DNA from 3 places in the Streptomyces sp. NPDC021356 genome. Region 3 is predicted to be linked to each of the others. Evidence: riboswitches for the same ligand, from Rfam matches in the RefSeq annotation. Region 3 holds a riboswitch; each other region holds the start of a gene.
What was found. A riboswitch is a leader RNA that binds a small molecule or an ion and turns the genes downstream of it on or off. The one in region 3 is predicted to bind thiamine pyrophosphate.
Positions count from the first base shown of each region.

Region 1: linked by a shared signal. The riboswitch ahead of AB0G56_RS00060 (cytosine permease) and the one ahead of thiC (phosphomethylpyrimidine synthase ThiC) in region 3 are both predicted to bind thiamine pyrophosphate.
Region 2: linked by a shared signal. The riboswitch ahead of thiO (glycine oxidase ThiO) and the one ahead of thiC (phosphomethylpyrimidine synthase ThiC) in region 3 are both predicted to bind thiamine pyrophosphate.

Region 1 covers NZ_JBFACU010000001.1:2,926-13,250, reverse strand. Annotated here, with positions in the region: gene AB0G56_RS00075 (aldo/keto reductase) at 1-1,036, opposite strand, end outside; gene AB0G56_RS00070 (universal stress protein) at 1,244-1,684, shown strand; gene AB0G56_RS00065 (hypothetical protein) at 2,025-2,165, opposite strand; gene AB0G56_RS00060 (cytosine permease) at 2,466-3,905, opposite strand; TPP riboswitch at 3,895-3,989, opposite strand; gene AB0G56_RS00055 (DUF2891 domain-containing protein) at 4,017-5,036, opposite strand; gene pcp (pyroglutamyl-peptidase I) at 5,036-5,686, opposite strand; gene AB0G56_RS00045 (DUF979 domain-containing protein) at 5,749-6,723, opposite strand; gene AB0G56_RS00040 (DUF969 domain-containing protein) at 6,720-7,439, opposite strand; gene AB0G56_RS00035 (5-oxoprolinase subunit PxpA) at 7,625-8,377, shown strand; gene AB0G56_RS00030 (allophanate hydrolase subunit 1) at 8,374-9,066, shown strand; gene AB0G56_RS00025 (biotin-dependent carboxyltransferase family protein) at 9,063-9,920, shown strand.
Region 2 covers NZ_JBFACU010000002.1:334,785-345,109, reverse strand. Annotated here, with positions in the region: gene pknB (Stk1 family PASTA domain-containing Ser/Thr kinase) at 1-1,161, opposite strand, end outside; gene AB0G56_RS03730 (thiazole synthase) at 1,760-2,554, opposite strand; gene thiS (sulfur carrier protein ThiS) at 2,558-2,770, opposite strand; gene thiO (glycine oxidase ThiO) at 2,767-3,933, opposite strand; TPP riboswitch at 3,931-4,042, opposite strand; gene AB0G56_RS03715 (hypothetical protein) at 4,095-4,436, shown strand; gene AB0G56_RS03710 (hypothetical protein) at 4,433-4,570, shown strand; gene AB0G56_RS03705 (FAD-dependent oxidoreductase) at 4,603-5,832, shown strand; gene AB0G56_RS03700 (Rv2175c family DNA-binding protein) at 5,912-6,277, shown strand; gene thiE (thiamine phosphate synthase) at 6,479-7,138, shown strand; gene metF (methylenetetrahydrofolate reductase [NAD(P)H]) at 7,326-8,249, shown strand; gene AB0G56_RS03685 (hypothetical protein) at 8,306-9,319, shown strand; gene AB0G56_RS03680 (NAD(P)/FAD-dependent oxidoreductase) at 9,367-10,325, opposite strand, start outside.
Region 3 covers NZ_JBFACU010000006.1:226,744-237,068, reverse strand. Annotated here, with positions in the region: gene AB0G56_RS10405 (cyclophilin-like fold protein) at 1-311, shown strand, start outside; gene hisC (histidinol-phosphate transaminase) at 453-1,532, opposite strand; gene AB0G56_RS10395 (LacI family DNA-binding transcriptional regulator) at 1,952-3,064, shown strand; gene AB0G56_RS10390 (metallophosphoesterase) at 3,263-4,360, shown strand; gene AB0G56_RS10385 (hypothetical protein) at 4,543-5,394, shown strand; gene thiC (phosphomethylpyrimidine synthase ThiC) at 5,409-7,214, opposite strand; TPP riboswitch at 7,207-7,384, opposite strand; gene AB0G56_RS10375 (YibE/F family protein) at 7,456-8,865, shown strand; gene AB0G56_RS10370 (SsgA family sporulation/cell division regulator) at 9,031-9,468, opposite strand; gene AB0G56_RS10365 (helix-turn-helix domain-containing protein) at 9,567-10,325, opposite strand, start outside.

The DNA of each region.
Region 1 (10,325 bases), on a different contig from region 3:
GGGAACCGGCCGGGCGGCGCCGGAGCGCCGGGTCCGTGAGGGACGGCGGGGTCCAGACGCCGTCCGGGTGGTACACGTCGGTCCCGGGCGGCACGATCTGGTCGATCCGGTCGAGCACCGCGTCCTCAAGCACCACGGACCGGCCCTTGAGCGTGGCGTGCAGCTGGTCCATCGTGCGCGGGCCGATGATCACCGAGGTGACCGCCGGATGCGCGAGCGGGAACGCGACGGCCAGCTCGGGCAGCGAACAGCCCACTTCGTCGGCCACGGCCACGAGCTGTTCGACCGCATCCAGTTTCGCGGCGGTGGTCGGCACCGACGGGTCGAAGCGGTCCGGGTGCAGCGCGGGGCGACCGCTGCTCAGATCGAGGTCCCGGTCCTTGCGGTAACGGCCGGTCAGGAAGCCGGAGGCGAGCGGGCTCCACGTCAGCACCCCCATGCCGAGGCGTTCGGCCACCGGCAGCACGTGCCGCTCGACGCCCCGGGCCAGCAGGGAGTAGGGCGGTTGTTCGGTCCAAAACCGCTGGAGTCCGCGGCGGCCGGCCACGTGGTGGGCGTCGACGATCTGGTCCGCGGGGAACGTGGAACAGCCGAACGCCCGTATCTTGCCCTGGCGCACGAGGTCGGTGAGGGCGGAGAGCGTCTCCTCGATGTCGGTCCTGTGGTCGGGCCGGTGCACCTGGTACAGGTCGATCCAGTCCGTGTCCAGCCGGCGCAGACTGTCCTCCACCTCGCGGACGATCCAACGCCGTGAGTTCCCACCGCTGTTGGGGCCGTCACCCATGGGGAAGTGCACCTTGGTGGCGAGCACCACGTCGTCGCGCCGGCCCTTGAGCGCCTTGCCGACGATCGTCTCCGACTCCCCGGCCGAGTACATGTCGGCGGTGTCGACGAAGTTGATCCCCTCGTCCAGCGCGGCGTGGATGATCCGGGCGCACTCCTCGTGGTCGGCGTTGCCGATGAACCCGAACATCATGGTGCCCAGGCAGTAGGGACTGACCTCGATGCCGGTACCGCCCAGAACGCGGTGGTGCATGGGGCTCTCCTCGGGTGTCGGTTCCTGGATGGCGCGACCCTACGAGTTGGAGCCCACTTCAAGGCAAGACCGGCGGCGGCACGCCTCGCGGAACAGATCCGCCCCCTCCGGTTGTTCACGCCGTTGCTTGATCACATCGCGCGGTGTCCGCGGGTCAGGTACTCCGGCACCACCTGGGCAACACCCACAGACAAGGAAGAGCACCTCATGTTCCACCGCGTTCTCGTCGCCGTCGACCCGAGCCCCGCCCGTCACTCCGTCGTCCGCCTCGCCGGTGACGTCGCCCGGCTGAACGGCGCCAAGGTCAGGGTGCTGCACGTCGCCCCCACCTCGGCCACCCTCGCCGCCGTGGTCCCCCTGGAGAACGAAGCGGAGGCCAAGGCCGTCCTCGACGAGGCCGTCACCGCGCTGCGGGACTCGGGCGTCGACGCCGAGGGCGCCGTGGCGGCCGGTCTGACCACCCAGATCGCCACGGCCATCTCCGCCGCCGCCGAGGAGTTCGGGGCCGACCTCCTGGTCCTCGGACACCATCACCGCGGCCCGCTCGAAGCCTTCGTCAGCCCCCGTGTCAGCGACGCCGTCGCCCACGCGGCCCGCATCGCCATCCTCCTCGCCCCCGAGGACACCACCGCCGCCGAGCAGGACTGACCGAAGGCCGTCCCGGCCGGGCGCGGCAGCGCCACCGGGCCGGCGGACAGGACCGGAGCGGGCGGGGCCGGGGTGGGGACCGCGCGGGCCGTTCCACTCGGGGGTGGGCACGTCCCTTCGACGGCCTCGGCCACCGGTGCTCTCGGGCACGTCCGGCGATGGGCAAGGCGGTATGAAGCGTTCGTCCGCGTCCGGCCGGGCGAAAAACCGCCGAACAACCGCCGGACAACGGAACGTCGCTCCGATCCACCTACGGAGCGACGTTCCGCTGTGTCGACGGGCGCTCGGGACACCGAGGGACTCACGGGTCGCGCGATGACCACCGGCCCGTCCCGGCGCGTCACGGTGTCGTCGGGGGTTCCGGTTCCGACGTCTCGTCGTCCGGCTCGCTCGCCCACCGGGACAGGAGTTCCTCGAAGGCGTCCATCCCCAGCAGGAGCAGCATCATCGCGATCGGCGTGCACAGTGCCACCACAACCATGGAGCCTCCCGAGGGGAGCACCGGCGGACTCTCTTCACCCGGCCCCGCGAGCCGCACGCGGCGAGGCACTACCCAGTGTGGGGCCGAACGGGGTACCGCGCACTTCGTTCAGTTCGGGCCGGCGCCGGCCGCGGCCTGCGGCGGACCGGCGACCGCGGCCGGCCGCAGGCGGGTCCCCTCCGCGCTGCCCGGCGCGGCGGTCATGACGCCGTGCCCAGCCCCGTCCCCGGTGTCGTGGTCATGGTGCCCATCTCCGGCGCCCCCGCCGGAGCGCCGCCCGCGGTGGTGGTACGGCTGCTCCTACCCTCGGACCCCGTCGCCGGCCGCCCCGTCCGCCGTACGCGGCCGCCGCAGTGCGCGCAACGGCGCGTACACGAGCAGGGCCGCCGCGAACGCCACCGGATAGGCGAGATCGGCGCCGTGCAGGGCCCGGGCGGCCGGGCCCGTGTACAGGCCGGTGTTCATGAACGGCACGGACACGGCGAAGGCGACGACGAACGCGGTGAGCGCCGGCCACCAGGACTGCGGGCGGTCCGTCTCCTGTGACAGCTCGACGGGGCGCCCGCCGCGGGCGCGGGCCCGGGCGGCCCAGTCGACGATCACGATGGCGACGAAGGCCGGGATCCAGTACCCGACGAACAGCAGCACGTTCTGGAAGCGCGCGGTGGTGTCGGCCGCGTGCATCCACAGCACCAGCGGGAACCCGAGGACCGCGGCGAGGGCGGCGGCCGGCGGCCGGGGCAGGCGTACGCCCATGGTCTGCAGGGCCAGCGACCCGCTGTAGTCGTTCATGGCGTTGCTGCACAGGGCCGAGAGCGCGATCGCCAGGAGCCCGAACGCGCCGAGCGCGCCCCCGCCGAGCAGCGTGTCGACGCCGTGGGCGGTCTGGTCGGTGAACTCGGCGGCGCCCCACAGGCCGAGCGCCTGCACCGCCACGAAGGACAGGCCGATGCCGAGCAGCGTGCACCAGAACATGCGCGGACGCGATGCCGTGCGGGGCAGGTAGCGGCTGAAGTCACTGGCGTAGGGGGCCCAGGACAGGGCGAGGCTCAGCGCGACGGTGCAGGTCAGGGCGAACGCCCCGGCCCGGTCGGCGCCGTGCACGGTGGCGGTCGCGGCCGGGTGGGCGCCGTGGACGAGCTTGGCGGCGAGGACGGCGAAGGCCGCGGCGAGCGCGAAGGTCATCACCGTCTGCAGCCGGTGGATCACCTCGTAGCCGAGCACACCCAGCGCGCCCTGGCCCGCCATCATCACCAGGACGCCCGCCCAGAACGGCCAGCCGCACAACTGGGCCAGCGCCTCCCCGCCGAACAGGCCGATCAGCGCGTCCCAGGCGATCGACGACAGCCACTGCAACACGCCCGGCACGGTGACGGCCCGGCCGAACGCCAGCCGGGCCAGGGGCATCTGCGCCGCCCCGGTCCGGCTTCCCCAGGTGCCCAGGTAGGCGGTGGGCACCGCGCCCAGCACGGTGCCGAGCACGACGGCGGCCAGGGCGGTGGTGAAGTCGAGCCCGAGCGTGGCACCCACGGTGCCGCTGAACACGCCGGTCATGGTCAGGTTGGGGGCGAACCAGACGGTGAACAGCCGCCCCGGGCCGCCGTAGCGGGTGTCCTCGGGCACCGGCGTGATCCCGCGTGCCTCCATCCGCAGATCACCGGGGGCCGTCGGCATCCGTCCGTCGAAGACGTGCCGCGGGCCGGCGGCGGCCGGCTCGGTGCGGGCATGCGGCAATGACATGTGACATCCCTCCGCCAGTCCTAACTGGTTCAGGTTCGACGGGTGTGATCTCAGCCCCGCGCAGGGGCACCCCGTGTCCAGGTACGGCCGCCAGGATAGCCCGGCCCGGTGTCAGGCCTCGCCGGGGTGGTCCCCGTCGAGCGCCAGCACGGCGAAGGTGGCCAGCCAGTGGTCGGTGGTGAAGTCGCCGCGCTCCACCGCGGGCAGGCCTGCCGCGAGGTGCGCCCTTGCCGCCTCGGCCAGGCGGGTGCGGACCGGACCGTCCGGCAGCGCCCCGGCGATCGAACGCAGCGCGGCGGCCCTGCTGAGGGCCAGGCCGAGCAGGTGGCCGATCTGCGGATCGGCGTGGTCGGAGACCACCGGCACGTCCAGCGACGGGCAGGACGCGCCCGAGCGCAGGGCGGGCAGGAACCGGTCGAGCCAGGAGGCGAACGCCTCCGGGGCGAGCACCCGGCGCATCGCGTCGGCCTCGGTCAGCGCGGGCGACAGGAAGTCCTGGCCCGACGGCTCCCAGTGGGCGGGAGCGTCGTGGTCGTCGGCGAACCAGGCCAGCAGACGTTCCCGTACGGCGTCGGCGGTCGGGGCGGACAGTTCCCCGGAGTCCAGGAGCAGACCGAGCGCGAAGGCGCTGTTGGGATGGTTGCCGTGGCGCACGGGATAGGTGGCCTTCGGGAGCCAGTCGGCGAGCAGCCGCTCGACGGCGGCGACGCCCGGTGCCAGGGCCTCGGCCCAGCGCGCGCCCGCCGCCCCCGAGTACGCCCGGCACTCGGCGGCCAGCGCCACCAGCCAGGCCCAGCCGTACGGCCGCTCGAAGGAGGGCCGGTCCAGGAGGTAGGCGGCTTCGGCGGCGATGTTCCGCGCGGTGAGGTGCCGGTCGAGCACGTTCACGTAGGGCGCGGTCTCGGCGAGCGCGGGTGTGCCGCCGTGTCGGCGCAGCACGCGCACGAGCAGCCAGTGCATGTGGACCGAGGAGTGCCAGTCGTAGGCGCCGTAGAAGGCCGGATGGAGGCTGTTCGGCCGCGTGTCCTCGGCGGCGGAGGTGACCAGGTGGGCGGGGAAGTTGGGGTACTCGCGGGTGATGTTGGCGAGGGCGAGCCGGGCGAAGGGCGTCGCGTAGGAGGTGAGCGGCATCAGTGGGTGGCCCCCTCGGTGATCTTCAGGTCCTGCTCCGTGGGCGTGCCGGCGGCGGCGACCAGCAGGGCGCGCAGCCCGCGGGCCACGGTGGCGGGCTCCAGGGCCGGGGCGGTGCCGTCGGTGACCTGCTCGGGCGCCCAGGGGACATGTACGAAACCGCCGCGGACGTGCGGGAACTCGGTGGCGATGAGGTGGCCGAGGCCGTACGCGACGTGGTTGCAGACGAACGTGCCCGCGGTGTGGGAGACGGCGGCCGGGACCCCGGCCCCGCGCACGGCGGCGACGCAGGCCTTGACGGGGAGGGAGGAGAAGTAGGCGGCGGGGCCGCCGGGGACGACCGGTTCGTCGACGGGCTGGGCTCCGGCGTTGTCGGGGATGCGTGCGTCGTCGATGTTGATGGCGACGCGTTCGACGGTGACGGCGGGCCGCCCGCCCGCCTGGCCCAGGCAGAGGACCAGCTCGGGGGCCGCCGCGCGGACGGCGTCCCGCAGCGCGTCCAGCGAGGTGGCGAAGACGCAGGGCAGTTCGGCGGCGGTGACCGTGAGTCCGGCGGGCGGTTCGGCGGCCAGGAGGCGGGCCGCCTGCCAGGACGGGTTCACGCTCTCGCCGCCGAAGGGGGCGAAGCCGGTGACGAGCACACGGGTCATGGGACTTCCTTCACGGGAACGACGGTGGGGCGGGCCGGGGCGGGCGGCGCGGGCCGGGTGGCTCAGAAGGCGAAGACCGCCATGATCACGGTGCAGCAGACCAGGAGCGGCAGCGCCGTCGGGATCTGCGCCTTGATCGGCCCGTACTGGTCCTTCAGTTCGAGCAGGGTGGCCGGGACGATGTTGAAGTTGGCGGCCATCGGCGTGCAGAGCGTGCCGGCGAAACCGGCCAGCATGCCGATCGCGAGGACGGCGGCCTCGTTGCCGTGCATCTGCTCGATGAGGATGGGCCAGCCGATCGCCGCCGTCATGACCGGGAAAGCGGCGAACGCGTTGCCCATGATCACGGTGAACAGGAACATGCCCAGGCAGTAGGCGATCACGGCGAGGTACTTCGAGTTGTCCGGCAGCACGTCGTTCACGATCTTGCCGACCTGGGTGCCGACGCCGGCCAGCGCGAAGATCGACCCGAGCACGGCGAGGAGCTGGGGCAGCAGCAGCGCGGAACCCATCGCCTCCAGCATGGAGCGGCCGGAGTGCAGCGGCACGGAGAGCTTCTTCTCGCCGGTGACCAGCATGCCGACGACGAGGGCGACGACGCATCCGACGCCGAGGCCGAGCAGCGTGGCCTTGCCCTTCTCGAACAGGCCGGAGTCGTCGAGCACGGAGGCGCAGACGATCGCGACCACCGGGATCGTCAGGGCGGGGATGAAGATCCTGCTGCCGAGCCGGGAGGCGGAGGCCTCGCGCTGCTCGGCGGTGGTGGTCACCGGCACGCCCTTGCCGAGGAAGTTGAACCCGGCGAGCACGATCAGGACGAGGACCGCCACCCCGAGCGGTTCGGCGGGCAGGGTCCAGCCGCCGTCGCCCGACTCGGCGTTCGCCACCCCGGTCCCGTAGGGGAAGGTGAGTCCGAGCAGGCCCCAGAACGCCGCGGACGTCCACCGCTTCGGGTTGCTGCGGTCGGCCGCCATCTGCACGGCCATGACGACGAAGACGAGGCCCACCAGCCAGTAGAGCCATTCGACCTTGATCACTTGGCGGTTCCCTTCGGCAGCGGCAGGTCGTGTTCCGCGGCGGCGAGTGCCATCTCGCGTTCCAGCTGCCGGTCCAGGAGCAGCAGGCGGGCCCCGTGGATGAGGAAGGCGCAGACGGCGAGCGGTATCGCCCACAGCGCCAGCTGGGTCGGTTCGAGTTCCTGGTGGTACGTCGAGTTCACGAAACCGGTGATCAGCAGGATCGAGCCGATCGCGATGAAGCAGTCCTCGCCGAAGAAGACACCGACGGTGTCGGCCGAGGCGGCGTAGGAGCGAACCTTCTCGCGCAGGCGCTCCGGCAGCGCCGCGCCCGTCGTGCGTTCGGCCGCGGCCTCCGCCATGGGCGCGACGAGCGGCCGTACGGTCTGCGCGGGACCGCCGATGCTGTTGAGGCCGAAGGCCGCCGTGACCTGCCGGACCAGCAGGTAGACGGTGAGGAAGCGGCCGGCGCTGAGACTGCCGAGCCGGCCGATGAGGTTGCGGGCCTGTTCACGCAGGCCGTAGCGCTCCAGGAGGCCGATCACGGGGAGCACGATGGCGAAGACGGTGACCGAGCGGCTGTCGGCGAAGGACCGGCCGAAGGCCGCGAGGACCTCCAGCGGGTTCATCCTGCCGAGCAGTCCGGTGACGATCCCGGCGACGCCCACGACGAGGACGGGGTTGCGGCGCGTGACGAATCCGAGGATCACCACGACCACACCGAGGAGAACGATCATGCGCGGCCTTCTTCAGGCATGGGGGACAGGGCGCCACGCGGATCCGGGGCTGCCGGAACCCATGGGGATGCACGGACCCTAGGCGATCGTTGAACGATCGAACAAGGGGCAGATTCACGTCGCCGTCATGCGGCAGCCACGGCACCCCCTTGTCGGATCGTTCAACAATCGTCTACTTTCAAGGTGTGATCGATCTCAACGCGGACCTCGGTGAAGGCTTCGGACGCTGGACCCTCACCGACGACGACGCCCTCCTGTCGGTCGTCACCAGCGCCAACGTCGCCTGCGGCTTCCACGCCGGCGACCCCTCGGTGATGCGCCGCGTCTGCGACCTCGCCGCCGAGCGCGGAGTACGGATCGGGGCCCAGGTGTCCTACCGTGACCTGGCCGGCTTCGGACGGCGTGCCATGGACGTGCCCGGCGAGGAACTGGCGGCCGAGACGGCCTACCAGATCGGGGCACTGCGCGTCTTCGCCCAGGCAGCCGGAACCGACGTGGCGTACGTCAAACCGCACGGCGCGCTCTACAACCGTACCGTCCACGACGCCGACCAGGCCGCCGCCGTCGTGGCCGGAGTGAGCCTCGCGGGCGGCGGCCTGCCCGTGCTCGGCCTGCCCGGATCACACCTGCTCGCCGCCGCCGAGGCGGCCGGGCTCACCGCCGTGCCCGAGGCCTTCGCCGACCGCGCCTACACCCCCGAGGGCACGCTCGTGCCGCGTCGTCTGGCGAATTCCGTCATCACCGACGAGGACGCGGTGGTGCGACGCGCCCTGGCCTTCGCGGTGGACGGCGCGGTCCAGGCCGTGGACGGCACGACCGTCACGGTCGCCGCACGGTCCCTGTGCGTGCACGGCGACACCCCGGGCGCCGCCCTCATCGCGGCCCGGGTCCGCGCCGCTCTGGAGGCCGCCGGCGTCGAGGTCGGGTCCTTCGCATGACCGGCGAGCAGCCCCTGACCGTGCGGACCGCCGGGCCCCACGCGCTCCTCGTCGACCTGCCCGACTCCGAACGGACCGCCGCCTTCCACGCCGAACTCCTGCGCCGGCGCGCGGCCGGAACCCTGCTGCCCGTCGAGGAGATCGTGCCGGGAGCGCGGACCGTGCTCCTGGACGGCGTACCGGACCCGCGGGCGCTGGCCCGCCGCCTGGCCCACTGGGACGTGCCCGCGCGGGCCGCGGACGACGGGGGCGTGGTGGAGATCCCCGTGCGCTACGACGGGCCCGACCTCGCCGACGTTGCCGCGCTGTGGGGGATCGGCGCCCACGAGGTCGCCGCCCGGCACTCCTCCTGCACCTACCGCGTCGCCTTCTGCGGATTCGCCCCCGGCTTCGGCTACCTCACCGGACTGCCCGCCGCCCTGCACGTGCCGCGCCGCGACACGCCCCGCACCCGGGTCCCGGCCGGCGCCGTCGGACTCGCCGGCCCCTACACCGCGGTGTACCCGAGGGCCACGCCCGGCGGCTGGCAGCTGATCGGCACCATGCCGGACCCCGCCCGGCTGTGGGACCTCGCACGGGACGAACCGGCGCTCCTCACCCCGGGCACCCGGGTGCGGTTCGTCACCGAGGACCGCGTCACAGACGACTGCGTCACCGAGGACTGTGCCACCGAGGACGAGGCGGCATGAGCACCGAGATCACCGTCGTACGCCCCGGAGCCCTCACCACAGTGCAGGACTCCGGCCGGCGCGGCCACGCCCACCTGGGAGTCCCGCGCTCCGGCGCACTGGACGCGCCCGCCATGGCACTCGCCAACCGGCTGCTCGGCAACGACCCCGACGCCGCCGTCCTGGAGACCACGGTGACCGGCTGCGCCCTGCGCCCCGACCACCATGTCACCGTCGTGGTCGGCGGCGCCCCCTGCCCGGTGACGGTCGACGGCCGGCCCGCCGCCTGGGGCACACCGGTGCACGTGCCCGCGGGCGCGGTCCTCGACGCGGGCACCGTCACGGCGGGCGTGCGCTCGTACGTGGCCGTCGCCGGCGGCATCGCCGTGGAGCCGGTCCTCGGCAGCCGCTCGACGGACCTGCTCTCAGGGCTCGGCCCGGCGCCCCTGCGCGCCGGAGACGTCCTCCCCCTCGGCGCCCCGGCCGGACGGACGGCGCCGTCCGGTACCGCCCCCTGGCCCGCGCCCCCCGCGGAACTGGTCCTGCCGCTGCGGCCGGGTCCCCGCGACGACTGGTTCACCGCCGCGGCACGGCGCACCCTCTTCTCGGCGACGTACCGCGTCTCCCCGCACAGCAACCGTGTCGGCCTGCGCACCGAGGGGCCTGCGCTCGAACGGGCGAGAGGCGGCGAACTGCCCAGCGAGGGCATGGTGCTCGGTGCGGTGCAGGTTCCGCCCGACGGCCGCCCGGTCGTCTTCCTGAACGACCATCCGACGACGGGCGGCTACCCCGTCATCGGAGTCGTCACGGACCGCGGCCTGGCGTCCGCCGCCCAGGCGCCGACCGGAACGCCGATCCGTTTCACCCCGGGGTGAGGGACTGACTCAGGTTCACCTCGGGGCAAGGGACTGACTCAGGTCCCCCAGGGGTGAGGGACTGGCGCTCACACCGGGACGACGGTCCGAGACGCGGCACGGAACAGGACGCGGCGGAGCCATGACGTTCGGCCGGACCCGAGGGCCGCGCCCGGCGGTTCATGAGAAGCCCGGTCGCTCGTCGACCTCGTCCGGCGCACGGCGCCGGACGAGGTCGGGCGGAGGGTGGCCAGGCCCGCCGGGGCATTGGCCGCACCGAGCCGGAGCGGAGCGCGCAGCCCGCTCCGGGCGCTGCCCGGCGTACGGTCGAGCACACCGAACCCCACGCACTCTCCGCGCACCGCAAGATCGCGTGGACGGAACGGCAATCCCGCGCATCCCCGAACCGCCGCGCCCGCTCTAGCG
Region 2 (10,325 bases), on a different contig from region 3:
CGGCGGCACCTTCGTGAACTGGCCGGAGTTGATGTACCACACGCCACCGCCGACACCGAGGACCAGCAGGACGGCGGCGACCACGGTCAGCACCAGCCGCCGGGGCCGCCGCCCCGGACGCCGGGCCGCGAGGGCCGCGGGCGCCTCCAGGCGGCTGGTGCGGTGGAGCGCGGCCCCGGTCGCGGCGGCCTCGTCGTCCTCGTCGACGGGCAGCGGGCGCGGCACCGTCAGCGCGCGCGGGATCACGCTCGTACGGTCCTGGGCGTTGTCGTGCCCGGCGCTGCGGGCCTGCGACGGCAGGGCGTCCAGCTGCTGCGCGGTGAGCGCCGCGCGGGCCTCGCGGACCCGGGCGAGCAGCGCCACCGCGTCGTGCGGGCGGACGTCCGGGGTGCGCGCGGTGGCCGCCGCGACCAGCTCGTCCAGCGCGAACGGCAGTCCGGGGACGGTGGCGGACGGGGCCGGCACGTCCTCGTGCAGGTGCTGGTACAGCACCTGGGCGGGGCTGTCGCCCTGGTGGGGCTTGCCACCGGTGAGCATCTCGTACAGCACGACACCGCACGCGTACACGTCGACCCGGGGATCGGCGGTGCCCTGCTTGATCTGCTCGGGGGCGAGGTAGGAGACGGTCCCGAGGACGGCGCCGGTGGTGCTGGTGACCGAGTCCACGGCCCGGACCAGTCCGAAGTCGGCGACCTTGACCCGGCCGTCGTCCCCTATCAGGACGTTCTCCGGCTTCATGTCCCGGTGCACGAACCCGGCGCGGTGCGCCGCGCCGAGCGCCGCGAGCACCGGCTCCAGGATGTCCAGCGCGGCCCGCGGCTGGAGCGCCCCGCGCTCGCGCAGCACGTCACGCAGCGTGCAGCCGGCGATGTACTCCATGGCCAGGTAGACGTACGACCCGTCGGTGCCCTGGTCGAAGACCTGCACCACGTTCGGGTGGTCCAGGCGGGCCACCGACTTGGCCTCCCGTATGAACCGCTCCACGAACGAACCGTCGGCCGCGAGCGCGGGGTGCATCACCTTGAGCGCGAGAACGCGGTCCAGGCGGGTGTCCAGGCCCCGGTAGACCGTGGCCATCCCGCCGACGGCGATCCGCGCGTCGACGCGATACCGGCCGTCGAGCACCTGCCCGACGAGAGGGTCCTGAAGGGTCGTATCCACGCAGGGGAGTCTACGAGCCGCCACGGACACCCGAGCCGCCTGGCGGGCCCGCACCCCGGGACTGCAGCCGAGCTGTGACGCTTCCCACGCGCGCGGGCGCCGAGCGGGGAGCGCACGCGGGGCGCACGGGCCTGGCCCGGGTCACGGGCGGGGCCCGGACGGGGATCACGGGTGGCCCGGCCGGGGCCTACGGAGGGCCACCGGGGTCCACGGGTGGCCCCACCGGGGTCCACGAGTGGCCTCGGCCTGGCTTCGTGCGTGGGCTCGGCCCCCCGGTTCGGCGGGCGTGCTCGCTCCGGGCCCTCGCGCTCCCCCGGCCGGGCTCCGGACCCGGGCCCGCTCCCATTCCGAGCGCGTGCGCGCTCCGGGCCCTCGGGCTCCCTCGGCCGGGCAGGACGCGGGCTCGGTCGGGGTACGGACGCGCCTCCGACCGTGCTTCGGGCAGGGGGCGCGTCCGTCTTCACGCGTGGGGCCGGCCCGGTTCCGCGGGCGGGCTGGCTCCAATCCCACCCGTGCCCTCGGCCGGGCTTCGGACGCGGGGTCGGGCCGGGCACGCACGCGGGCCCGGCCGGATTCCGGACGCGGGCCCCGCCCCGCTTCAGAAGGCCGGGCGTTCCGGGTCCAGGTCGGCCAGGCCGTCCGCCGGGGAGGACGCCTGGGCGAAGTGCCGCCGGGGGATGCGGCCCGCCAGCCGGGCCAGGCGACCGGCCGTCACCGCGTGCCGCATCGCCTCGGCCATGAGCGCCGGTTCCTGCGCCCGCGTCACCGCCGAGGCGAGCATCACGCCCGCGCAGCCCAGCTCCATGGCCAGCGCCGCGTCCGAGGCCGTGCCGGCGCCCGCGTCCAGGATCACCGGCACGCGCGCGTGCTCCACGATCAGCTGGAAGTTGTGCGGGTTGCGGATCCCGAGCCCGGACCCGATCGGCGAGCCCAGCGGCATGATCGCGGCGCAGCCGACGTCCTCCAGCTTCCGGGCGAGCACGGGGTCGTCGTTGGTGTAGGGCAGCACCGTGAAGCCGTCGTCGACCAGCGTCTCCGCCGCGTCCAGCAGTTCGATGGGGTCGGGCAGCAGCGTGCGCTCGTCGGCGATGACCTCCAGTTTGACCAGGTCGGTGCCGAGCGCCTCCCGGGCGAGGCGGGCGGTGAGGACCGCCTCGCCGGCCGTGAAGCAGCCCGCGGTGTTGGGCAGCACCCGGATGCCGAGCTTTTCCAGCACGGACAGCACGGAGCCGTGCACGGAAGGGTCCACCCGGCGCATCGCGACCGTGGTCAGCTCCGTGCCGGAGGCCACCAGCGACCGTTCGAGGACGTCCAGGCTGGGCGCACCGCCGGTGCCCATGATCAGCCGGGACGTGAAGGACGTACCACCGAGGACGAAGGGGTCGTCGGCCATGGGTCAGCCTCCTTGGACGGCGGTGAGGATTTCGACGCGGTCGCCCTCGGTCAGGGCGGTGGCGGGCCACCGGTCGCGCGGGACGACGGTCTCGTTGAGGGCGGCGGCCACCCCGGAGGGCGCCGCGGTCAGGGCCCGTACGACGGTGTCCAGGGCCGTGCCGGGCGCGAACTCGCGCGGCTCGCCGTTGACGGAGATGCGGACGGGGAGGGTCATGCGGACTGCTCCGTGAGGGCGGCGGCGCGAAAGCGCCGCGGGGTGAAGGGACGGGCCTCGTCCGGCAGCTCGCCGGTCGTCAGCACGTGGGCCATGACGTCACCGGTCACCGGCGTGAGCAGCACGCCGTTGCGGTAGTGGCCGGTCGCCACAAGGAGCCCGTCCAGACCGGTCGGGCCGAGCAGCGGCGCGTTGTCGGGGGAGCCGGGGCGCAGCCCGGCCCGGGTCTCGGTCAGCGGCAGCTCGGTGATGCCGGGCACCAGCTCGTGCGCGTCGCGCAGCAGCTCGTAGACGCCGCCCGCCGTCACCGTGGTGTCCCAGCCCAGCTCCTCGCTGGTGGCCCCGACGACCAGTTCGCCGCTGAGCCGCGGCACCAGGTAGAGGTGGCCGCCGCGCACCACGGCCCGCACCGTGCGGCTCAGGAACGGCGCGTACCGCTTCGGCACGGTCAGCCGCAGCACCTGCCCCTTCACCGGCCGCACCGGCGGCAGCAGCTCGTCCGGCACCCCCGCGAGGCGTCCGCTGAGGCTGCCGGCGGCCAGCACCACCTGCTCGGCGCCGAGCGCGGTGCCGTCGCGCAGCACGCAGCCCGTGGCCCGCTCCCGCTCGACGGTGAGCCGCTCGGCCCACGCGCGGTGGAAGACGACGCCCGTGCGCTCGCAGGCGGCCACCAGGGCGGCGGCCAGCCGCCGCGGGTCGATCTGGTGGTCGCCGTCCACCCGGAGCCCGCCGCGCACGCCCGGCGCGAGCATCGGCTCCAGGCGCCGGCACTCGCGCCCCGACAGCCATTCCGACTCCAGGCCGGAGCGCTGTTGCAGGGCGTGCAGTTCCCGCAGGTGGGCGCGGTCGTCGGCGTCCAGCGCCACGGCGAGCGTCCCGCACCTGCGGTAACCGAGGTCGAGGCCGGTCAGCTCGGTCAGCTCGGCCGCGAACGCCGGGTAGCGGCGGGCCGATGCCAGGTTCAGGCCGAGCAGGGTCTCCTCGCCGTAGTGCAGTTCCGTGACGGCGGCCAGCATCCCGGCCGCCACCTGCGCGGCACCGCCGCCCGGCTCCGGATCCACCACGGCCGTGGCCAGCCCGCTGCGGGCCGCGCGCCAGGCGGTCACGAGCCCGATGATCCCGCCCCCGACGACGAGGACGTCTGACGTACGTGGCAACGACATGGGCGTCCAGCCCCTCCCTTCGCCGGCATGACCCGGATCAGGTTCGTACGGTCGGAGGCCGCCAGCCTCCCTCTCAGCCCGGTGCGTCCGGGCTCCCGCGAGTGCTTGTACGGTGGCCACCCTAGCCCCTGGAGCAGCGCTTTTGTAAGGGAGCCTCCTGTATGCCGCCCTCGCTGGACGGTCTCGTCCTCGCCCCCGTCACCGACCAGGCCCCCGGCCAGGTGGGAACCCGCACCCGCTTCACCTACCACGAGCGGGGCGGTGAGATCTGGGCCGAGTACGCGGGCGGTGACGTCGTCCGCGGTCATCTGGTGGGCACCCGGGCGGGCGACCGGCTCGACTTCCGGTACGTCCAGCTCAAGCACGACGGCACCACCTCCTCGGGGCACTGCGTCTCGACGGTCGTCGAACTCCCCGACGGACGGGTGCGGTTGGAGGAGACGTGGGAGTGGGAGTCGCAGGCCGGGAGCGGCACGAGCGTGGTGGAACAGGTGGGCGGGTGACGTCCGCGGGCATGGCGTCGGCGGTGGTGGCGTCGGCGGCCGTGGCGTTCACGGGCGTGGCCCCGGGGGACGGGGCGTCGGCGGACGAGGCGTCGGCGGGCGTTGTGGAGCACGTCACTCCGCACGCCCCCTGACTGACAAAACGTCAGGTGACTATGGTGATCAGGTGAGCGAGCAGACGCAGGAACAGGGCACGGCCCAGCCGCGGCGCGTGGTCGTCGTCGGCGCGGGCATGGCCGGAGTGCAGACCGCGGTCGCCCTGCGCGAGCAGGGCTTCACCGGCACCGTCGTCCTGATCGGCGCCGAACCCCACCAGCCCTACGACCGGCCGCCGCTGTCCAAGGCCGTCCTGCTCGGCAAGGCCGAGGGGTCCGCCTTCGACGTCGACTTCGAGGCGCTCGGCCTGGAGCTGCGGCTCGGCTGCGAGGCCCTGGCCGTGCGCCTCGAAGCCCATGTGCTCGACACCTCCGAGGGACCCGTCCCGTACGACGTGCTGGTCCTCGCCACGGGCGCGGAGCCGATGCGGCTGCCCGGCGCCGAGGACGTCCCGGGCGTGCACCTGCTGCGCACCCTGGACGACGCCGAACGGCTGCGGCCGGTCCTCGCCGAGCAGCACGACGTCGTCGTGGTCGGCGCGGGCTGGATCGGCGCCGAGTTCGCCACGGCCGCCCGCGAGGCGGGCTGCGCCGTGACGGTCGTGGAGGCCGCCGACCGGCCGCTGGCGGGCGTCCTGCCCGCCGAGGTGGCCGCCCCGATGACCGCCTGGTACGCCGACAGCGGTACCGAGCTGCGCACCCACGCGCGCGTGGCGCGCGTCGAGCCCGGCGCGGTCGTGCTCGACGACGGGGCACGGCTGCCCGCGGGCGCCGTCGTCGTCGGCATCGGCGCCCGCCCCGCGACCGCCTGGCTGGCGGGCTCCGGCATCGAGCTGGGCGAGCGCGGAGAGGTGCTCGCCGACGACCACCTGCGCGCCGGCGCGGCGGACGTGTACGCGGTCGGCGACTGCGCCTCCTTCCCGTCGGGCCGGTACGGCGAGCGCCTGCTGGTCCACCACTGGGACAACGCGCTCCAGGGCCCGCGTACGGTCGCCGCCAACGTGATCGGCCTGACCCCGGCCGTCTACGACCCGGTGCCGTACTTCTGGTCCGAGCAGTTCGGCCGCTTCGTGCAGTACGCCGGACACCACACCTCGGCCGACACCACCGTCTGGCGCGGCGACCCCTCCGGCCCCGCCTGGACGGTCTGCTGGCTGCGCGGCAGCCGCCTGGTCGCCCTGTTGGCGGTAGGCCGGCCGCGGGATCTCGCGCAGGGCAGACGGCTCATCGAGGCGGGCGCGGCGATGGATCCCGCGCTGCTGGCCGACCCGTCACGGCCGCTGAAGGCGGCCACCGCCTAGCGAAGCGCACCGAACGGCCTCCGCCCAGGTGGGCGGGGTCGGCTTCCGAGTGTCAGTGGCAGATGGCACGCTTGGTTCCGTGACCGAGATTGACGCGAAGACCGATGCGCTCGTCCCCGCCTGGCTGACCCTGCCCGACATCGCCGAGAAGCTCGGCGTCGAGGTGACGCGTGTGCGGCAGCTGGTCAAGGAGGGCCAGCTCATCGCCGTACGCCGTGGTGAGAACCGCGCGCTGCACGTCCCCGCCGCCTTCATCGACGAGGACAAGGTCGTCAAGGGCCTGTCCGGGACCCTGACGCTCCTGCGGGACGACGGCTTCACGGTCGAAGAGATGATCGAGTGGCTCTTCACCCCCGACCCGACCCTGCCCGGCACCCCGGCCCAGGCCCTGAGCGAGAATCGCGGCACGGAGGTGAAGCGCCGCGCCCAGGCGCTCGCCGTCTGACCCCGGGCGCACTGACAGGGCGGCCCGCTGTCCGGGCCGCCCGCTGCCCGGACTGAACCATCCGTCCGGCGTACGGGCCGCGGTCGTTCCCGGCCGAGGCAGGCCGAGGCAGGCGCAGACCGGCCGAGACCGGCCCAGGCGCTCCGAAGCCGTGGCCCGTACGCCTTCGACACACCGCAACCGATCCCAGGGGGACCCCGTATGTCCGACACCGCCGCAGCCGCCGCCCGCGCCCGCCTGGCCGACGCGCGCCTGTACCTGTGCACGGACGCCCGCAGGGACCGGGGCGACCTGCCCGAGTTCCTCGACGCGGTCCTCGCGGGCGGCGTCGACATCGTGCAACTGCGCGACAAGGGCATGGAGGCCGGGGAGGAGCTGGAGCACCTGGAGGTGTTCGCCGACGCCTGCGCCCGCCACGGCAGACTGCTCGCGGTCAACGACCGCGCGGACGTCGCCCACGCCGCCCGCGCGGACGTGCTGCACCTGGGCCAGGGCGACCTGCCCGTCCCCGCGGCGCGCGCGATACTCGGCGACGACGTCCTGATCGGCCGCTCCACCCATGCCGAGTCCGAGGCCGCCGCTGCCGCCGAGCAGGACGGCGTCGACTACTTCTGCACGGGCCCCTGCTGGCCCACCCCGACCAAGCCCGGCCGCCACGCGCCGGGTCTCGACCTGGTCCGGCACACCGCCGCCCTCGGCACCGACCGGCCCTGGTTCGCCATCGGCGGCATCGACCTCGGCAACCTGGACCAGGTGCTGGAGGCCGGCGCCCGACGCGTCGTCGTGGTCCGGGCGATCACCGAGGCCGGCGACCCCGGCGCGGCGGCGGCGGAGTTCGCGAAGCGTCTGCGGCAGGCGTGACCGGCCCGGCGGTACGGGAACCCAGGGCCGCCGTTCGGCGGGGAGCCGTGTCAGGCCCTCCCGGCGGTAGGGGCCGTCCGGCGAGCCGATGGGCCGAAGTGTCCAAGGAGTGGACAACAAGTCGGCAAATCGGGCAAAACACCGACATCCGGTTGGGGGACCGCCACACCCTGGCTAACCTGCGGGTATGGCCCTCGGCACCGCATCCACCAGGTCGGACCACGCCCCTACCGTCCGCGACATGCTCGCGACCGGCAAGACGACGTATTCGTTCGAGTTCTACGCCCCCAAGACTCCGAAGGGCGAGCGGAACCTGTGGAACGCGCTGCGCCGGGTCGAGGCCGTGGCGCCCGACTTCGTCTCCGTGACCTACGGCGCGGGCGGCTCCACCCGCGCCGGCACCGTCAAGGCGACGGAGGCCATCGCGTCGGACACCACCCTCACCCCGATCGCGCACCTCACCGCCGTCGACCACTCCGTGGCCGACCTGCGCAACATCATCGGGCAGTACGCCGACGCCGGGATCCGCAACATGCTGGCCCTGCGCGGCGATCCGCCCGGCGACCCGATGGGCGAGTGGGTGCCGCACCCCCGCGGTCTGCGGTACGCCGCCGAACTCGTCGAACTGATCAAGACCTCCGGTGACTTCTGCGTCGGCGTCGCGGCCTTCCCCGCGATGCACCCGCGCTCCGCCGACTGGGACGCCGACGTCCGTCACTTCGTCGACAAGTGCCGCGCGGGCGCCGACTACGCCATCACACAGATGTTCTTCCACCCGGAGGACTACCTGCGGCTGCGCGACCGGGTCGCCGCCGCGGGCTGCGAGACACCCATCATCCCCGAGGTCATGCCGATCGCCGGCGCCAAGACGCTCGCACGGATCCCGTCGCTCACCAACGCGGCCTTCCCGGACGCCCTCAAAGACCGGATCCTCGCAGCGAAGGACGATCCGGCCGCTGTACGCTCCATTGGCATCGAGTTCGCCACCGAGTTCTGCGCGCGGCTGCTGGCCGAAGGAGTGCCCGGGCTGCACTTCATCACGCTCAACAACTCCACGGCGACGCTGGAAATCTACGAGAACCTGGGCCTGCACCACCCACCGCGGGCCTAGACCGGTCGCTCCCCTGTACGACACACTGCGGAGCGACCACTGGGAGAGGGGCGTACATGGGCTGGGCGGTCCTCTACATCGCGTTCGGCATCGTCGCGTTGTGGTTGCTCGGCGAAGTGCTGTTGCAGTACAAGGCGCGCCTGCGCTGGCGGCTGCTCGCCTTCGGCGGTTTCCTCTGCGTGGTGCTCGGTGTCCTCATGCCGTCCGTTCTGGTGATCGCGCTGGGCGCGATCACCTTCGCGGTCGGGCAGACCTACGTGACGCTCTCCTTCCGCCGCGGCTTCGTCGCGGGCTGGGCGGTCAGGCAGCCGAGTGCCGCCGAAGGCACCAAGCGCCGCCGCGGCAGGCCCGGCCGCAAGGCCCCGGGCTCCGACGCCACCGGTCCCGAAGCCGCCGACGACGCGCCCGCCGAAGCGGCCGGCCCGGACGGCGCGCCCGGTCGTCCCGCACCCGAGGACCTGGCCTTCGGACGCGATGACGACGAACCGGACGACGTCTTCACTCCCGTCCGCCCCCTGGAGCCCACGGCCGCCGAGTCCACCGCCGTGTACGCGCCGCAGCCCCTGCCGGACGACACCGGCTCCTACGGCGTCTACGGTGACTTCGGCGGCGAGCCCGGCCGGCCCGGCCAGTCCGACGGGACCGCCCCGGACCCGTACGCGACCGCCGCCCAGGGCTCCGACGCGGGCTACGGGTACGACTACTCCGGGTACGGACAGCAGGGTTACGGCTACGACGGCACGGGCCAGCAGCAGTACGCCGCCTACTCGGACCCGTACATCGGGACCCAGACCTATGACGGCGCCGCCTACACCGGCGGCTACGGCCAGCAGGACTACGGCACCCAGGACCCGTACGCGACGGGCGGTTACGGCGGTGAGACCCCGGCCGGCGGTGTGTGGGTACCGCAGCAGCGCAGCGACGATCCCGCCTACGGCGGTGAACTCCCCGGGGAGCAGACGTACCCGTACCAGGGCAGCGGGCAGGGCGCCAACGGGCAGGGCGGGAACGCCCAGGGGCACGGCCAGGCGCAGCACGGCGCGGGCTTCGACGAGCAGTACCGTTTCTGAACCCGGCTCACCCATTCTGAACCCGGCTCACCGTTTTCGCGGCGGGCTCACTGCGAGCCGCGGAACTCCGGTCCCTCCACGACGAGTCCGGCCACCAGCGCACCCGACATCCCGGCGTGCGGCAGCCCGCCCCCGGGGTGCGACCAGCCGCCCACGGTGTAAAGGCCCTCGGTCCGGGTCGAGTTCGCCGGGTGCAGCAGCCGTCCGCCTGCCGAGGCCAGCGCGGGTGCGGGCACGGCTCCGCCCTTGGCGCCGGTCTCCCGCTCGATGTCGGCGGGGGTGCGCACCTCGTGCCACAGCAGCCGGTCGCGCAGTCCCGGCACGGCGCGGGCGGCAGCGGTGATCATCCGCTCGGCCAGCGCTTCCGCGGACTCCTGGCCGGCAGCCGCCGATCCGCCTGCCGTTCTGCCCGCCGGGACGGTGGCCGTGAGCGTGACCGTCTCGTGGGCGGAGTCGGGGACGAGGCTCGGGTCTCCGGGACGCAGCACCGTGACGGTAGGGGCCGTCGCGGCCGGCCCCGAGGCCGTGCCGAACAGGCCGTCCCACTCGGCCTCGCGGTCCAGCGCGTGCACCACGGTCCGGTGGGCCGTCCCCTCCGGGCGGCCGCCGCGCAGCGCCAGGAGCACGGTCAGCCGGCTCGGCATGTCCCGCCGCGGCGGCACCGCCCCCTCGCCCCGCGGCACCGCCCCGGCGTCGAAACCGCTCGGCGTCCCGGGCGCCGCACCGGCCACCACGTACTCCGCGTCAGCCGTGCCCCCGCCGGCGAACTCCACGCCCGCCACGCGGCCGTCCTTCTCGACGATCCCCGCGACCTCGGTGCCGAAGACGAACTCGACCCTGCGGGCCACGCACCGCTCGTACACCGCCCGCGCCAGTTCCCGCAGACCGCCGCGGACGTACCAGACGCCGAAGGCGTGCTCCATGTACGGCAGCACCGCGGCGCTCGCCGGAGCGGTCCTGGGATCGAGGCCGTACGCGAGCGCGTGGCTCTCCAGGAGGGCGGCGA
Region 3 (10,325 bases):
CCTGGGCGCTCGCGAAGGAACTGCCGCTGGTCTCCACCGCCCGCACCTGGGGCGAGGAGGTCTACTTCGACACCGGTGTCCGTGTTCCACGTGAAACCGGCGCCCGGCAGGTCGTCGAGCCCGGAACGGTCGCCTTCTGGACCGACGGGGACGCACTGGCCCTCCCCTACGGGCCCACGCCGATCTCGCGGGGCGACGAATGCCGCCTCGCGAGCCCGTGCAACGTCCTGGGCCGGATCGAGGGCGATCCCCGCCGGCTCGCGACGGTCCGCGACGGCGACCCCGTGCGCGTCGAGCCGGTGAACGGCTGAGGGCCCGCCCGGCGGAGCGGACCGCGGAGGAACCGCGCGCCGCCGGGCAGGCCCCGAAGGAACCCTGGACAACAGGAGGAACGCACACACCACCCTGCGGAGATCACCTCTCCGGGTGGAGGGCATGCCTGATCGGGGACGTCACGCCCCCTGGTGGAAGGCCTCCGCCGTCTTGAGGAAGATGTCGTTCGCCTCGCTCTCGGCGACGGTCACCCGCACCCCCTCGCCCGGGAACGGCCGGACGACCACGCCCGCCCGCTCACAGGCCTCGGCGAAGGCGCCGGTGCGCTCCCCCAGCCGCAGCCACACGAAATTGGCCTGCGTCTCGGGGACGTTCCAGCCCTGCGTGCGCAGCGCGTCGACCACGCGCGTGCGCTCGCACACCAGCGAGCCGACCCGGCCCAGCAGCTCGTCCTCGGCACGCAGGGAGGCGATCGCCGCCTCCTGCGCCAGCTGGCTCACGCCGAACGGCACCGCCGTCTTGCGCAGCGCCGCCGCGACCGGCTCGTGAGCGATGGCGAAGCCCACCCGCAGCCCGGCGAGCCCGTAGGCCTTGGAGAAGGTGCGCAGCACACAGACGTTGGGCCGCTCGCGGTACAGGACCGCGCCGTCGGGCACCTCGGCGTCGCGGATGAACTCTCGGTAGGCCTCGTCCAGCACCACCAGCACATCACCGGGCACCCGGTCGAGGAACCGTTCCAGCTCGGCCCGGCGCACCACCGTGCCGGTCGGGTTGTTCGGATTGCAGACGAAGATCAGGCGGGTGCGGTCGGTGATCGCGTCCGCCATCGCGTCCAGGTCGTGCACATCACCCGGCGTGAGCGGCACCTTCACCGAGGTCGCCCCGCTGATCTGCGTGATGATCGGGTACGCCTCGAAGGACCGCCAGGCGTACATGACCTCGTCACCGGGCCCGCTGGTGGACTGGATCAGCTGCTGGGCGACGCCGACGGAGCCGGTGCCGGTCGCCACGTGCGAGGCGGGCACCCCGAACCGCTCGGCCAGCTCGTTGATCAGGTCGGTGCAGGCCATGTCCGGGTACCGGTTGAAGGAGCAGGCGGCCGCCGTCACCGTCTCCATGACACCCGGCAGGGGCGGATACGGATTCTCGTTGGAGGACAGCTTGTACGCCACCGGGCCGCCGGACGCGGCGGGCTTGCCGGGCTTGTAGGTGGGGATGCCTTCCAGCTCGGCGCGCAGTTTCGGGTTCGTCTCGCTCACCGCTGTCCTCCTCATGACCACCGCCGACTTCCAATACTCCATACCTTATGAGGATTGGGCGTCCCTGCGAATGGGTCGGAAGCCATCACTCCCGCCGGCTTCCCACGGCACCGGTCGCGCGGCATCGGGGGCATCCATGTACGAATATGTACGAACGAGGGGCGCGTCTCACATATATCTACGCGCCGGTGGCTCGCGCCGTGGCGCGCATCGCTCGTGCAGGTGAGTTGAGACCTCTTCGAGACCTCCAGGGCTCGGCAGGCCTACGGGTGTCACTGCTTCACGTCCTGGCATGAAATCGATGAACAGCCTTGGTTTCATCGGCAGTTGATGGGCTTCAGCCATGCAGAAACGTGCCTGTCAATGCGTGCATATGCGTCCGCACTACCCCACCGCATGAGCCCTACTATCGGCTCGCCATGACAGCAGCAGGGAAGCACCAGGTGAGCCGCGCGGAAACCTCTCGTCGAGGCAGTCGGCCGGGCCGGGCAGGCATCAGAGACGTCGCCGCCGCCGCCGGAGTCTCCATCACAACCGTCTCCGACGCCCTCAACGGCAAGGGGCGGCTCCCGGACGCCACCCGCCGCCACGTCCGTGAGGTCGCCGACCGGCTGGGGTACCGACCCTCGGCCGCAGCACGCACGCTCCGTACCGGCAAGTCGGGCCTCATCGGCCTGACCGTGACGACGTACGGGGATGAACCTTTCACCTTCACCGAGTTCGCGTACTTCGCGGAGATGGCGCGCGCCGCCACCTCCGCCGCGCTCGCCCGCGGCTACGCGCTCGTCATCCTCCCGGCGACCTCGCGCCACGACGTGTGGTCGAACGTCGCCCTGGACGGCACGGTCGTCATCGACCCCTCCGACCAGGACCCGGTCGTCAGCGAGCTGGTCCGGCAGGGCTTACCGGTGGTCAGCGACGGCCGCCCCGCCGGTTCCCTCCCGGTCACCGCCTGGGTCGACAACGACCACGAGGCGGCCGTCCTGGACATCCTCGATCACCTCGCCGAGGCCGGCGCCCGCCGCATCGGCCTGCTCACCGGCACCACGACCGACACGTACACCCACCTGTCCACGACCGCCTACCTGCGCTGGTGCGAGCGCGTCGGCCAGGATCCCGTCTACGAGGCCTACCCCGCCCACGACCCGTGCGCGGGCGCCGTCGCCGCCGACCGGCTGCTGGCCCGCCCCGACCGGCCCGACGCCGTCTACGGACTGTTCGACCCCAATGGCACGGACCTGCTCGCCGCCGCCCGCCGCTACGGCCTGCGGGTCCCCGAGGACCTGCTGCTGGTGTGCTGCAGCGAGTCCACGGTCTACGCCAACACCGAGCCGCCTATCACCACGCTCTCCCTCAAGCCACGCCGCATCGGCACCGCCGTGGTCCAGCTCCTCATCGACGCCATCGAGGGAGTCGATTCGGACCACCCGGTCGAGCAGGTGATACCGACCGAGTTGATCGTGCGCACCTCCTCGCAGCGGCGCCCGCCGCGCACGACCGTCAGCCCGCCCAGAACGCCGGAGGAGCAGTAAGGGCAGCTCGTCGCGGGACCGCCGAAGACTGCCCAATCGGGGCGAAAGCCGCGGTGAACCTGAGTCCTGCTCCGATTCACCACCCCTGGGTCATCACACGACGCGATCCGCATTCCTATGATGGGCGCACGACACCGCGGGCCGCTGCGACCAGGCAGTCCGAAGCGGTGCAGATGCGGCGCGATGGTGGAGGGGTCGATGACTCAGGGGGCCGGTCAGGGACCCGAGGTGGAGCGGACGGCGCCACTGCGCGATTTCCGCGTGCCCGCGTACATGAACGAGACCGCTCCGTACGCTCCCAGCGTGCCCCCCGCCGATACCGCGCCACCCCTGGAAGATGGCCCTCCCGCGGTCGAGGAGGGCTACCCGGACGCGTACACGCCCACCCAACGGGACCTGCCCGTCCTCCAGCGCGGGGACGCGGTCCAGGTGGCGGTGGACTCCGCCCCCGCACAGGCCGCGCAGCCTCCCGCCGGGCCCGGTCCGCTGTACGTCGTCGGCGACGTGCACGGCTACGTCGACCAACTGGTCGCCGCTCTCCAGGAGCAAGGCCTCATCGACGCCGCGGGCCAGTGGTGCGCGGGCACCGCGCGGCTGTGGTTCCTCGGCGACTTCACCGACCGCGGCCCGGACGGCATCGGCGTCATCGACCTGGTGATGCGGCTGTCCGCCGAGGCGGCGGCGGCCGGCGGCTACTGCAAGGCCCTCATGGGCAACCACGAACTCCTCCTGCTCGGTGCCAAGCGGTTCGGCGACACCCCCGTCAACTCCGGTGCGGGCACCGCCACCTTCCAGGCCGCCTGGCTGCTCAACGGCGGCCAGAAGTCCGACATGGACCGCCTCCAGGACCACCACCTGCAGTGGATGGCCCGCCTCGACGCGGTCGAGGAGGTCGACGGCTATCTGCTCGTGCACTCCGACACCACCTCCTACCTCGACTACGGCGACTCGATCGAAGCGGTCAACGACACCGTCCGCGAGACCCTCACCCGCAACGACGCCGACGAGTGCTGGGACCTGTTCCGCAAGTTCACCAAGCGCTTCTCCTTCCGCGACGAGGGCGGCGCCGACGCCGTGCGCTCCCTGCTCGATACGTACGGCGGCACCCGCATCGTTCACGGCCACAGCCCCATTCCCTATCTGCTGGGCGAGGTCGGCTCCGAGGACGGCGACGAGCCCACAGGCCCGCTCGTGGAAGGACCGCACGTCTACGCCGACGGACTTGCCATCGCCATGGACGGCGGCGTGACCATGGCCGGGAAGCTGCTGGTCCAGCAACTTCCCCTGGACATCTGAGCGTTCGACGAGCAGGCCCGTGACAGCGGGCCGGACCACGGCTCGGCGCGCAATTTGTGGAAACCCCCTGTCACCGCGCGCCGTCACGGCTCTACCATCGGTCTATCCGTAGCAGGCTCCCCTCCGTTTCTGCCCGACGGCTCGCTGTCATGCGAGCCCCAAGCCCTACGGAGCATCGGGGGATGCACATGAACAGCGTTCCGCAGCACCTGCTGATCGAGGACCGCCAGGAATACGAGCGGCTCCTCGACGAGGCGCTGCGCTCCGCCCCGCACCACCTTGAACCGGGCACCGCCGGACAGCGGCTCAACACCGAACAACTGCGCACCATGGCACTCGACGCCACGGCCCTGATCACCGCCGCCGCGGCCACCGAGTACCACCACTACGTGAAGGTCCGCGAGGACCTGCGTCGCCCCGCACCGGCCGTCCCCGCGTCCGTCCGCGAGAGTGACACCGCGGAGTCCGCAGGGGCCGCGGCAGGAATCGCGGCCACCGTCGGCGAGGCCGTCGAGCCCAGCGGTGCGGGCGCCGCCGCCGTCGTCGCGGTCCTCGCCCCCGTCCTCGCGGGCGTCGCCGCCGCTCTCTTCCTCCTCGTCGGCTACATACTGAAGATGCTCGACCCTGCACCGGCCTTCGCCCAGAGCCTGGTCACCGTCGGCTGGGTGTTCGGCGCCGTGACCGCTGCCGCCATCCTGGCGGCCGGGGCGGCCCTGCTGCTCACCGCGCTGCGCAACCGCCCGTCACCGGGCACCGCGCCGCACGAGGAACTCGTCCAGGCCCGCGCCGCCTGGCAGGAGGCCCTGCTCGAACGGGGCATCCTGCCGTTCCTGCGCGAGGCCCTCGCGGCCTCCGGGTCCGTCACGCCGTACCGGACGGACCCGTCGGCACCGAGCGGCCGCATGCCGCACCTCGGCTACGGCCGTCCCGGCTTCAGCAGCCCGGGCGACGGCGTCCCGGGCCCGCGTCCCAGCTACTCCAGCCCCGACTTCACCAGCCCGGACTTCGGAGGACCGGAACACCAGCCGGAGTGACAGCGGCCGCGGCCTCACTCAGCGAGCGGCAGGTACACCCGGTTGCCCGCGGCGGCGAACTCCTTGGACTTCTGGGCCATGCCCTCCTCGACCTCGGTCCGGCTGGTGCCGTGCTCGCGGCGGATGTCCTGAGAGATCTTCATCGAACAGAACTTCGGCCCGCACATCGAGCAGAAGTGGGCCGTCTTGGCGGGCTCCGCCGGGAGGGTCTCGTCGTGGAACTCCCGTGCCGTGTCCGGGTCGAGGGCCAGGTTGAACTGGTCCTCCCACCGGAACTCGAAACGGGCGTCGGATAGCGCGTCGTCCCACTCCTGGGCGCCCGGATGTCCCTTGGCGAGGTCGGCCGCGTGCGCGGCGATCTTGTAGGTGATGACCCCTGTCTTCACGTCGTCGCGGTTGGGCAGGCCCAGGTGCTCCTTGGGCGTGACGTAACAGAGCATCGCCGTGCCCCACCAGGCGATCATGGCGGCACCGATACCGGAGGTGATGTGGTCGTACGCCGGAGCGACGTCCGTCGTCAGCGGTCCGAGCGTATAGAACGGAGCTTCATCACAGATCTCCTGCTGAAGGTCGATGTTCTCCTTGATCTTGTGCATCGGGACGTGGCCCGGGCCCTCGATCATCGTCTGTACGTGGAAACGCTTGGCGACCGTGTTGAGTTCCCCGAGCGTGCGCAACTCAGCGAACTGCGCCTCGTCGTTGGCGTCCGCGATCGAGCCCGGCCTGAGGCCGTCACCGAGGGAGTACGTGACGTCGTAGGCGGCGAGGATCTCGCAGAGTTCCTCGAAGTTCTCGTAGAGGAACGACTCCTTGTGGTGCGCGAGGCACCAGGCGGCCATGATCGAGCCGCCGCGCGAGACGATGCCGGTCTTGCGGTTGGCGGTCAGCGGCACGTACGCGAGGCGTACGCCGGCGTGGACGGTCATGTAGTCCACGCCCTGTTCGGCCTGTTCGATGACCGTGTCCTTGTAGACTTCCCAGGTCAGTTCCTCGGCCCTGCCGTCGACCTTTTCCAGAGCCTGGTAGAGCGGCACCGTCCCGATGGGCACGGGGGAGTTGCGCAGTACCCATTCACGCGTGGTGTGGATGTTGCGGCCGGTGGAGAGGTCCATGACGGTGTCGGCACCCCAGCGGGTCGCCCACGTCATCTTCTCGACCTCCTCCTCGATCGAGGAAGTCACCGCGGAGTTGCCGATGTTGGCGTTGACCTTCACCAGGAACCGCTTGCCGATGATCATCGGTTCGATCTCCGGGTGGTTCACGTTGGCCGGGAGCACCGCGCGGCCTGCCGCGATCTCCTCGCGGACGACCTCGGGCGAAACGTTCTCCCGGACGGCCACGAACTCCATCTCCGGTGTGATCTCCCCCCGGCGGGCGTAAGCCAGTTGCGTCACGGCCTGGCCGTCACGGCCTCGCCGCGGCTGGCGCGGCCGGCCCGGGAACACCGCGTCGAGGTTGCGCAGGCCCCCGCGCGGTGCGGTGTGCTTGATCCCGTCGTCCTCGGGACGGACCGGCCGACCCGCGTACTCCTCGGTGTCGCCGCGGGCAGTGATCCAGTTCTCCCGCAGCGGCGACAGGCCACGGCGGACATCGGTGTCGACGAGCGGATCGGTGTACGGGCCCGAAGTGTCGTAGAGCGTGACTGACTGCCCGTTGGTGAGGTGCACCTGACGGACCGGCACCCGCAGATCGGGGCGTGAGCCCTCGACATACGCCTTGTGCCAGCCGATGGACACCCCGGCCTCCTCGCGGGAAGCGGACTGCCCCCCGTCGCTGGACAACTGCGCGGAGGCAGGCGTGCGTGCGTCCTTGTTGGTCATGAGACCTACTCCCTACGCCGGCATTACCCGGTAACAGGTTCGGCGGTCGACGCAGCGGCTTCCGTCCGGCGGCGGTTCCCGGGGAACGTCTCTCGTTCCACGTGAAACATCGCGAAGACGAAGGTCAGCGCCCTCTCAGCCCGGTGCTCCGAGCTCCCGCGTGTGCAAAGGTGCCTCCACGCTAGCGTCATATGGGGCGCGGTGAACAGTGGGCCCCTGCCCTTCTTGCGATGATCTGGCGGTGACCACGACACAGCAGTTCCCCCAGCCGCCGCCGGAACCGCGCCCCGACGCCGGGGCCGGGCAGGGACATGCGTCCGGGCAAGGCAGTCCCCACGGCCAGGGGCACGGGCACGGTCACGGGCACGGGCACGGCCCCGCCGCCCCGGTCTCCCAGCACCTCCGCAAGGTCATCGCCGCGATCCTGATTCCCTTCGCCGCCGCGGTCGTGGTCGGCCTCGTCGCGCTCTGGCCGGGCGGCGCCGCCGCGCACGAGCGCACCGGCGTGGGATTCGACCGACAGACGCAGCAGGCCACGGTCACCGTGGTGGTGTCGGTGAGCTGCAAGGCGGTGAACGCCTCCGGTGACACACCCACCGGGGACACCTCCACCGCCGAGGGCGCCTCTGCCCAGGCGCAGGCGTCCGGGACCTGCAAGAAGGCCACGGTCCGCGTCGACACCGGCCAGGACGAGGGGCGCACCTTCACCGAGATCGTGCAGCCGGACCAGTCGCGGCAGTTGCACCGGGGCGAGAAGGTCGTGGTCGCCTACGAGCCCGCGGCGCCGCGGGAACTGCAGTACTCGGTCACGGACGTGAACCGGGGTTTGCCCATGGCGCTGCTGGCCGGGATCTTCGCACTCGCCGTCGTGGTCGTCGGGCGACTGCGGGGCGTCATGGCGCTGGTCGCGCTGGCCATCAGCTTCCTGGTGCTGGACCTGTTCATCCTTCCCGCGATCCTGCAAGGGTCGAACCCGCTGGTCGTGGCCGTGGTCGGGTCGAGCGCGATCATGCTGATCGCGCTGTACATGTGCCACGGCCTGTCCGCCCGGACCTCGGTGGCGGTGCTCGGCACGCTGATCTCCCTGGTGCTGATCGGCGTCCTGGGTTCGCTGTTCATCGGCTGGGCCGCGCTCACGGGCAACACCGACGACGACACCGGCCTGATCCACGGTCTTTATCCGGCGATCGACATGAGCGGTCTGCTCCTCGCCGGTGTGATCATCGGCTCGCTCGGCGTCCTCGACGACGTGACGGTGACCCAGACGTCGGCGATCTGGGAGCTGCACGAGGCCAACCCGTCCATGGGCTGGCGCGGGCTGTACCGCGCCGGCATCCGCATCGGGCGCGACCACATCGCGTCCGTCGTCAACACCCTGGTCCTCGCGTACGCGGGCGCGGCGCTGCCGCTGCTGCTGCTCTTCTCCATCGCGCAGAGCAGCGTGGGGACCGTCGCCACCAGTGAACTCGTCTCCGAGGAGATCGTGCGCACCCTCGTGGGCTCGATCGGCCTGGTCGCCTCGGTGCCGGTCACCACGGCCCTGGCTGCCCTCGTCGTCTCGGCCGACCGCCCGGAGGCGGTGCGGAACCGGGCGGCGGCCGGGCTCCCCGCTCCCGCGCGCGGTGGCCGGGGCAGACGACGCAAGCAATGAGGCCTCACCGGGGACGGTGAAGGGACTGAGGGCTGGCCCGGCCTGCTCCTCGGGCCGGGCCTCAGGCCTCGGGCCGCCCCTCAGGCCTCGGATCGGGCCGGCGTCGTGTCTCGTGCCGGGCGGTGAAGCGTTACTCCATGGCACGCGCCCGCTTGCAGAAACGCTTCAGCCCGCGCTCTGCTCTTCCGCCAGGATCCGGTCCAGGGCCTCGTCGAGATGCGCGTCGAAGTCGGCCAGAGCACCTTCCTGGCCCAGCGGCACCAGTTTGTCCGTGCGGTCGAGGAACGCCACCAGGGGCGCCGTGGAGGAGCGGAAGAGGGCCCGGTCGACGCCGACCTGAAGACGGATCAGGACCTCCGCAAGCGAGTCGGACTCGGCAGGCGCGATACGCACGTCGCCGTCCCCGCACGGCCTGCCCACTCCGTCCACCAGCAGCTCCCGCCCGAACGCCCAGGTGACGGGGGCGTCACCGGGCAGATGGAAGGTCAGCCGTACGGCATAGGGATCACAGGTCTCGTACCGCAACTCCACCGGAATGCGGAAGGAGAGCTCCTCGGACACGAGAAAGCTCATCATGACCTCTGCCTGTACGGACTCGCGCATCACTACCCCGTCATCTGCCGTCGACTGGCCGGGAATGATCCCCATAACACTGGTGGCATCTTGCTGAACGTATATGGCAGATCACAAGGAGTGAGTTTTCAGATACTGATAGCCAGCGCGAGAGACCCGACACGCCGCCCCACCTCGCACTGCAACTGGCGCGCCGCGGGCAGCAGCCGGTCGGCCTGATGAGCGGGGAGTGAGAGCGCCATCGTCGCGGCCATGGTGCCCACGGTGATCGGAACGGCCGCGCAGACCGTCCCCAGCGCGTACTCCTGACGTTCCGTCACCGGCTGCATCCGCGGCATCCGCTCCAGACGTCGCAACATGGTGTGGTCGTCACGGACCGTGTAGGGAGTGATGGACCGCACCGGGTAGCGGGCCAGATGGTCGCGGCGGGCGTTCTCGTCCAGCTGGGAGAGCAGGCACTGGCCGATCGCGTGCGCGTGTCCGGTCTCCCGGAAGTCGGCCCACTCCTGGACAGCCGGATTGCCCGGGGTGTCGGAGACACACACGACCTCGATCTCGCCGTCCCGGTACATCGCGTAGTAGACCGGCACACCGATCAGATCGCGCCATTGTGCGAGCGAGTCGACGACCGTGCTGCGACGTTTCTGCGCCGCTCCGCTGCTGCTCAGCCGTTCGGCCGCCTCGCCGAGGAAGAACAGGCCCCGATCGCGGTGGAGGTAGCCCTCGTGGACCAGCGTCCGCAGCAGGTGGTAAGCGGTGGGGAGGGCGATGCCGGTCTCGCGGGCGAGCTGCTTGGCGGGGGCGCCGTGCTCGTGCCCCGCGACGGTCTCCAGCAGGCGCATCGCGCGCTGCACGGATCCGATGAGGGTCTGCGCCGCCGACGCGGG